2 regions of the Streptomyces sp. NPDC003379 genome follow, and region 1 is predicted to be linked to the other one. Evidence: riboswitches for the same ligand, from Rfam matches in the RefSeq annotation. Region 1 holds a riboswitch; the other holds the start of a gene.
What was found. Region 1 has a riboswitch for cobalamin ahead of cobN (cobaltochelatase subunit CobN). Riboswitches for the same ligand answer to the same signal wherever they lie in the genome.

Region 1 (3,425 bases):
GCGCCTTGCGGGCGTCGGCCACCACGCGCGGGCTGAAGGCGAGATCGCGGACGAGGTCGACCATCCCGCAGGCGTGGATCATCCGCACCGCGACCTGGCTGACGTCGGCGGGCAGACCGGCGAGGTCCGCCTCCGCGCGGATGGTGGCAAAGGACTCGCGGTAGATCGCCGCGCCGTCCTTCTCGTAGTCGAACACTGTGCTCTCGCTCATCTCGTGGCCGTTGCTGTCATGATTACGGATGTCGTCGTACGTTCGTACGTGCTGTCGTCACCGTCTCGGTCAAGGTGGCGCCGCTCACGGGCGCCGCCGTGCCGCCGGTACGCACCGTCACCTCGTACCGCCCCTCCCCGGTCGCGAGTACGTCCACCCAGTCGCCGCGCGGATGCCCGCACCGCCGCTCGCAGCCGGACCAGTGGACGGGCAGGCCCCCGGCGCCGGGGACGGCGTCGGCGCGGACGTCGGCGAGGGACTTGCCGCAGCCGGGCCGCCCGGCGCAGGCGCCGACGCCGAGCCAGGGCGATGCGGGGTCGGTGAGGTAGCCGACGTCGGCCAGCGCACGCAGCCGTTCACGCGCCGCCCCCTCGTCGGCGAAGCCCGGGATGACGAAGCCGCGCCAGGGGGTGACCCGGATCTCCCCGCCGGGCGCGGGGAGCAGCGCACGCCACTGCGCGGCGCTCACCCGGCCGAGGGAGGCGCTCACCACGACGGCGTGCCCGACGACACCGGGAGCGGGCGGGGCGCTGCGCACGGGCGGCGCGGATGCGGGCACGACCGTCGAACCGTCGGTCGAAGCGGGGTCAGTCGGCGAGGCGCCCGGCGGCACCGGCACAGCCTCCGCGGCGCCCGGCGGCACCGGCACCCCCGCCAAGCCCGCCCTCGCGAGCGCTCCCGTCAGGTCCACGCTCTGCCCCTCGGGCAGTTCCGTTACCCGCCAGGCGCCGTTGCCCGCCTCGCGGGCCGCGGTGAGGAAGGCGTCGGCCGCGGCGAGGGCGGCGCGCGGGGCGGCGGGGCCCGGCAGGCGCTGGGTCCCGTCCCCGACGCGTACCAGCACCGTGCCGCCCGATTCTGCGATCAAGGTCACATCGCCGCCGAGCCCGGCCACGTCCCCGCGCCCGTCGTCCAGGACGAACAGGAAGCGGCCGGAAAGTGCTGTCGTCCACTCCTCGGCGCACAGGAGCCGGTCCAGCTCACGGGCCCACAACTGCACGTCGGCGTGGCCGAGTCGGTCGAGTCCTGCCAGCGGGGAGGCCACCACGTTCCGGACGCGTTCATGGCGTGCGGAGGGCAGCAGGCCCGCGTCCTGGAGCAGCGCGGCGAGCGCCCCGCCGCAGTCGTCGCCGAGGCCGCGCAGCTCGACGTTGCCGCGTGAGGTGACGCTGAGATTCCCGTCCGCGAAGCGCTCCGCCGCGTCGGCCAGCGCCGCCGCCTGACGGGACGTCAGCAGCCCTGCGGGCAGGCGGAGTCGGGCCAGCGCGCCGTCGTCGGCGCGGTGCAGGCGGAGGGCTCCGGGGCAGGCGTCACCCCGGTCGCGCATCCGCTCACGTATGGGGGGTTCGCCCTGTTTTGTGGAGGTTGCTCGGGTGGGCGGCATGGCGGCGAGCATACCCACGCCGATCCGCCGGGTCGCCTCCCGAGGCGGGCCGTCCCGGCAGGCGGCCGCCCCACCGGAGGTGGGCAGGACTTACTATGCAGGCGGCGGGCCGCCAGGTCCGTCGACGCCAGCGACGGCGTGGGTCCACCAGGACCCTGGGGAGGAAGGCCGGTGCGAATCCGGCGCGGTCCCGCCACTGTGAGCCCCACCGACGTGGGGTGAGCCAGGAACTCCTGCCGTCCATACGACCACCCGGGGCGCGGACACCCCGAGGAAGGCCTGCGCCCGCATGCTTCTGCTGCTGTCGACCTCCGACACCGATCTGCTCAGCGCCCGCGCGGCGGGAGGGCCGGTCGACTACCGGTTCGCCAACCCCTCCCGCCTGGACCTCACCGAGCTGCCCTCGCTCCTCGACGGCGCCGACCTCGTCGTCGTACGCCTCCTCGGCGGCGTCCGCGCCTGGCAGGACGGCCTGGACCAGCTCACCGCCAGCGGCCTGCCGGTGGTCGTGCTCACCGGTGAACAGGCGCCCGACGCCCAGCTCATGGCCTCCTCGACCGTGCCGATCGGCATCGCCGCCGAGGCGCACGCCTACCTCGCGCACGGCGGCCCCGCGAACCTGGAGCAGCTCGCCCGCTTCCTCTCCGACACCGTGCTCCTCACCGGCCACGGCTTCGACCCGCCGGCGCCCGCCCCGTCCTGGGGCCCGCTGGAGCGCACCGCTCGCGCGGTCGAGGGCCCGACCATCGCGGTGCTCTACTACCGCGCCCACCACATGAGCGGCAACACCGCCTTCGTGGACGCCCTGTGCGGCGCCATCGAGGACGCGGGCGCCCGCCCGATGCCGCTGTACGTGGCCTCGCTGCGCGCCCCCGAGCCGGAGCTGATCGACGAGCTGCGCGCCGCCGACGCCATCGTCACCACCGTCCTCGCCGCCGGTGGCACCAAGCCCGCCGAGGCCTCCGCGGGCGGCGACGACGAGTCGTGGGACGCGGGCGCGCTGACCGGCCTCGACGTGCCGATCCTCCAGGCGCTCTGCCTGACCGGGTCGCGTTCGGCCTGGGAGGAGAACGACGAGGGCGTCTCGCCGCTGGACGCCGCGAGCCAGATCGCGGTGCCGGAGTTCGACGGCCGGCTCATCACCGTGCCGTTCTCGTTCAAGGAGATCGACGAGGACGGGCTCCCCGCGTACGTCGCGGACGCCGAGCGCGCGGCCCGGGTCGCCGGTATCGCCGTACGCCACGCGCGCCTGAGGCACATCCCGGCCGCCGACAAGCGCCTGGCCCTCGTCCTCTCCGCGTACCCGACCAAGCACTCGCGGATCGGCAACGCGGTCGGCCTGGACACCCCCGCGTCCGCCGTCGCGCTGCTGCGCAGGCTGCGCGTCGAGGGCTACGACTTCGGTCCCGAGGCCGACATCCCCGGCCTCGTCTCCGGTGACGGCGACGAACTCATCCGCGCGCTGATCGACGCGGGCGGGCACGACCGGGAGTGGCTCACCGAGGAGCAGCTGGCCGCCAACCCCGTCCGCATCCCGGCCGCCGCCTACAAGCGCTGGTACGCGACGCTGCCGCGGGAGCTGCGCGACTCGGTCGAGCGGCACTGGGGGCCGCCGCCCGGCGAGATGTTCCTGGACCGCTCGCGCGTGGGCCAGGGGGGCGACCCCGAGGGCGACATCGTGCTCGCGGCGCTGCGGCGCGGGAACCTGCTCATCCTCATCCAGCCGCCGCGCGGCTTCGGCGAGAACCCCATCGCGATCTACCACGACCCCGATCTGCCGCCGTCGCACCACTACTTGGCGGCGTACCGCTGGATCGCCGCGTCCGCCGACGA
Region 2 (3,425 bases), on a different contig from region 1:
GCAAGGCCATTCACAAGGCCGGCCCCAGCCTCATCCTGGCGTACGCCATCGCGGGCCTCGTCATCTTCTTCATCATGCGGGCGCTCGGCGAGCTCCTCATGTACCGCGCCGTGTCGGGCTCCTTCGCGGAGTACGCACGCGAGTTCATGGGCCCGTTCTTCGGATTCGTGACCGGCTGGACGTACTGGCTCTTCTGGGTCGTCACCGGCATCACGGAAGTCACAGCGGCCGCCCAGTACATGCAGTACTGGACACACGACTCATTCCCACAATGGGCGTACGCGCTCGTCTTCACGGTCATCCTGTACGGCGCGAACCTCATCTCCGTGAAGCTCTTCGGTGAGCTGGAGTTCTGGTTCTCGATGGTCAAGGTCACCGCCATCATCGGCATGATCCTGATCTGCGTCGGCATCCTCACCATCGGCTTCTCCGACGCCGGTGACACCGCGACCGTGGCGCACCTGTGGAACCAGGGCGGTTTCTTCCCCAACGGCATCGGCTCCACGCTGATGACCCTCCAGATCGTGATGTTCGCCTTCCTCGCCGTCGAGCTGGTCGGCGTCACCGCGGGCGAGTCCAAGGACCCGAAGACCGTCCTGCCCAAGGCCATCAACACCGTGCCGTGGCGCATCGCCGTCTTCTACGTCGGCGCGCTGATCATGATCCTGTCGGTCGTGCCGTGGACGCACTTCCAGCCCGGCGTCTCACCGTTCGTCGCGGCCTTCGAGAAGATGGGTCTCGGCGTCGGCGCCGCGATCGTGAACTTCGTGGTCCTCACCGCCGCGCTCTCCTCCTGCAACTCCGGCATGTACTCCACCGGCCGCATGCTGCGTGACCTGGCGCTCAACGGCCAGGGCCCGAAGTTCTTCACCAAGCTCACGAAGAACGGCCTGCCGCTGGTCGGCACCACGGCCTCCGCCGCGTTCATGCTGGTCGGCGTCTGGATCAACTACCAGTGGCCGGGCGAGGCGTTCAACTACGTCGTCTCCTTCGCGACCATCTCCGGCATGTGGGCCTGGATCATGATCCTGGCCAGCCAGATCCGCTACCGCCGCATGGCCGACCGCGGCGAGCTGCCGCAGTCCACCTTCAAGGCGCCCGGAGCCCCGTACACCAGCTGGTTCGCGCTGCTCTTCATCGGCATGGTCATCGTGATGATGGGCGTCGACAAGGACGCGCGTGTCTCGCTGTACGCCGCTCCGGTCTGGGCCGCGATCCTCGGGGTCGCCTACCTGATCCTCAAGAGCCGCGACCCGCAGGCCGCCGCGTTCAACAAGCGCAAGTACCCCGCCGCCGTCGCCTCCGACAGCGAGCCGGTCGAGAAGGACTGACACCGGCCCCGCAGGCACCTTCTCGGGGCACCTGTCCAGCATTCGGGCCCGCCCGTACCACATTCCGGTACGGCGCGGGCCCTCTGCTTATCCTGACTGCCATGCTGACCATCACCCAGGCCCTCCACGACCAGATCGTCGCGCACGCGCGCCAGGACCACCCCGACGAGGCATGCGGCGTGGTCGCGGGCCCGGCGGGCACCGGCCGCCCCGAGCGGTTCATCCCCATGCTGAACGCCGCGCGCTCCCCCACCTTCTACGAGTTCGACTCGGGTGACCTGCTCAAGCTCTACCGCGAGATGGACGACCGCGACGAGGAGCCGGTGGTCATCTACCACTCGCACACCGCGACCGAGGCCTACCCCTCCCGCACCGACATCAGCTACGCCAACGAGCCCGGCGCCCACTACGTCCTGGTCTCCACCGCGGACGCCGACGACGCGGGCCCCTTCCAGTTCCGCTCGTACCGCATCGTGGACGGCGAGGTCACCGAGGAAGACGTGCAGGTCGTCGAGGCATACTGACCCCCGACCACCTTCTTAGGGCGGCAGGAGCCAGGAAGCCGGTGCGAACCCGGCACGGTCCCGCCACTGTGACCCCACCCCACGCGGGGGCGGGGGAGTCAGGAACTGACCTGCCGCCCTTCTCCACACCACGCAGGGGACGCGGAAATCCCCTGGAGGAGGCAGCCCCGCCATGTCCCGCCCCATACGCGCCCTCGTCGCGACCACCTTGCTGATCCCGCTCGCCGCATGCTCCGCCTCACCCGGCGACGACTCCGGGAAGCCCGCCGCCAAGGCCGCCGGATTCCCGTACACCGTCACCAACTGCGGCGTGAAGACGACGTACGAGGCACCCCCGAAGCGCGCCGTCACCATGAACCAGCACGTCACCGAGGTGATGCTGGAACTGGGCCTGCGCGACCGCCTCGCCGGAACCGCCTACCTCGACGACAAGGTCCTGCCGAAGTACGAGAAGGCGTACAAGTCCGTCCCCGTGCTCGCCAAGGAGTACCCCTCCTACGAGAAGCTGCTCTCCGCCAACCCCGACTTCGTCTACGGCGGCTACGCCAGCGCCTTCCTCGCGGGCGACGGCCGCAGCCGCTCCGCGCTCGCCAAGTCCGGCATCGACAGCCGCCTCGACATCGAGGGCTGCGCGAAGCGCCCGGTCACGATGGACGACGTGTACCGCGAGGTGCGCGAGGTCGGCTCCACCTTCGGGGTGCGCGAACGCGCCGACACGTGGGTGAGCGGCGCGAAGCGTGAACTGGCCGCCACCGAGAAGAAGTCGAAGGCCGGGAAGCCGGTCCCGGTCTTCGTCTACGACAGCGGCGACAAGACGGCGTTCACGCTGGGCGGCCGGGGCATCGGCAACGACATCGTCGAGCGGGCGGGCGGCCGCAACGTCTTCGCCGACGTGGACAAGTCCTTCGGCGACGCGTCCTGGGAGACGGTCGTCGAGCGCCGGCCCGAGATCATCGTGATCCTCGACTACGGCGCCACGACGGTCGCCCAGAAGAAGCAGCGCCTCCTCGACGACCCGGCCCTGGCAGACGTCCCGGCCATCAAGCACAAGCGCTTCGCGGTGCTGCCGCTGTCGGACGCGGTGACGGGAGTAAGAGCACCCAAGGCGGTGGGAAAGCTGGCGGCACAGCTGTGAGGGGCCAGGAAACAGAGCCCGTCCGGCGCCCGTTCCGGCCCGGGGGAGGCAGGTTTCAGCCCGTCCGGCGTTTGAGGACGAGCCCGAAGGGCGACACACCGAGGTCAAAGGGGCGGCACCTCTTGATCTGCGGAGCCCTCACCGCAGCCCTCGCGGCAGCGACAGTCGCCGGGCTGGCCCTCGGCTCAGTCAGAATCCCCCCGGGCCAGGTCCTGGAGATCCTGAGCGGCAGAGCAGAACCCTCCCCGTTCAGAACCATCGTCCTGGACGTAAGACTCCCCAGAGTCCTACTGGGCGCCACCGTCGGAGCAGGACTGGCAGTCATCGGCACCGTCCTCCAGGCGCTGGTCCGCAACCCCCTCGCCGACCCCTTCCTGCTCGGAGTCTCCTCGGGCGCCTCCGTAGGCGCCGTCTCCGCGATCGTGCTCGGCGGCA

Region 2: it holds a riboswitch for cobalamin, as region 1 does, so the genes downstream of both, ACWDVB_RS03290 (ABC transporter substrate-binding protein) here and cobN (cobaltochelatase subunit CobN) in region 1, are expected to answer to the same signal.

Annotation. Positions count from the first base shown of each region.
Region 1 is NZ_JBSFRK010000001.1:334,153-337,577, forward strand. Features, by position in the region: gene ACWDVB_RS01435 (precorrin-8X methylmutase) at 1-196, opposite strand, end outside; gene ACWDVB_RS01440 (cobalamin biosynthesis protein CobG) at 234-1,604, opposite strand; cobalamin riboswitch at 1,716-1,841, shown strand; gene cobN (cobaltochelatase subunit CobN) at 1,882-3,425, shown strand, end outside.
Region 2 is NZ_JBSFRK010000002.1:161,474-164,898, reverse strand. Features, by position in the region: gene ACWDVB_RS03300 (amino acid permease) at 1-1,331, shown strand, start outside; gene ACWDVB_RS03295 (Mov34/MPN/PAD-1 family protein) at 1,433-1,855, shown strand; cobalamin riboswitch at 1,864-1,983, shown strand; gene ACWDVB_RS03290 (ABC transporter substrate-binding protein) at 2,028-2,990, shown strand; gene ACWDVB_RS03285 (FecCD family ABC transporter permease) at 3,113-3,425, shown strand, end outside.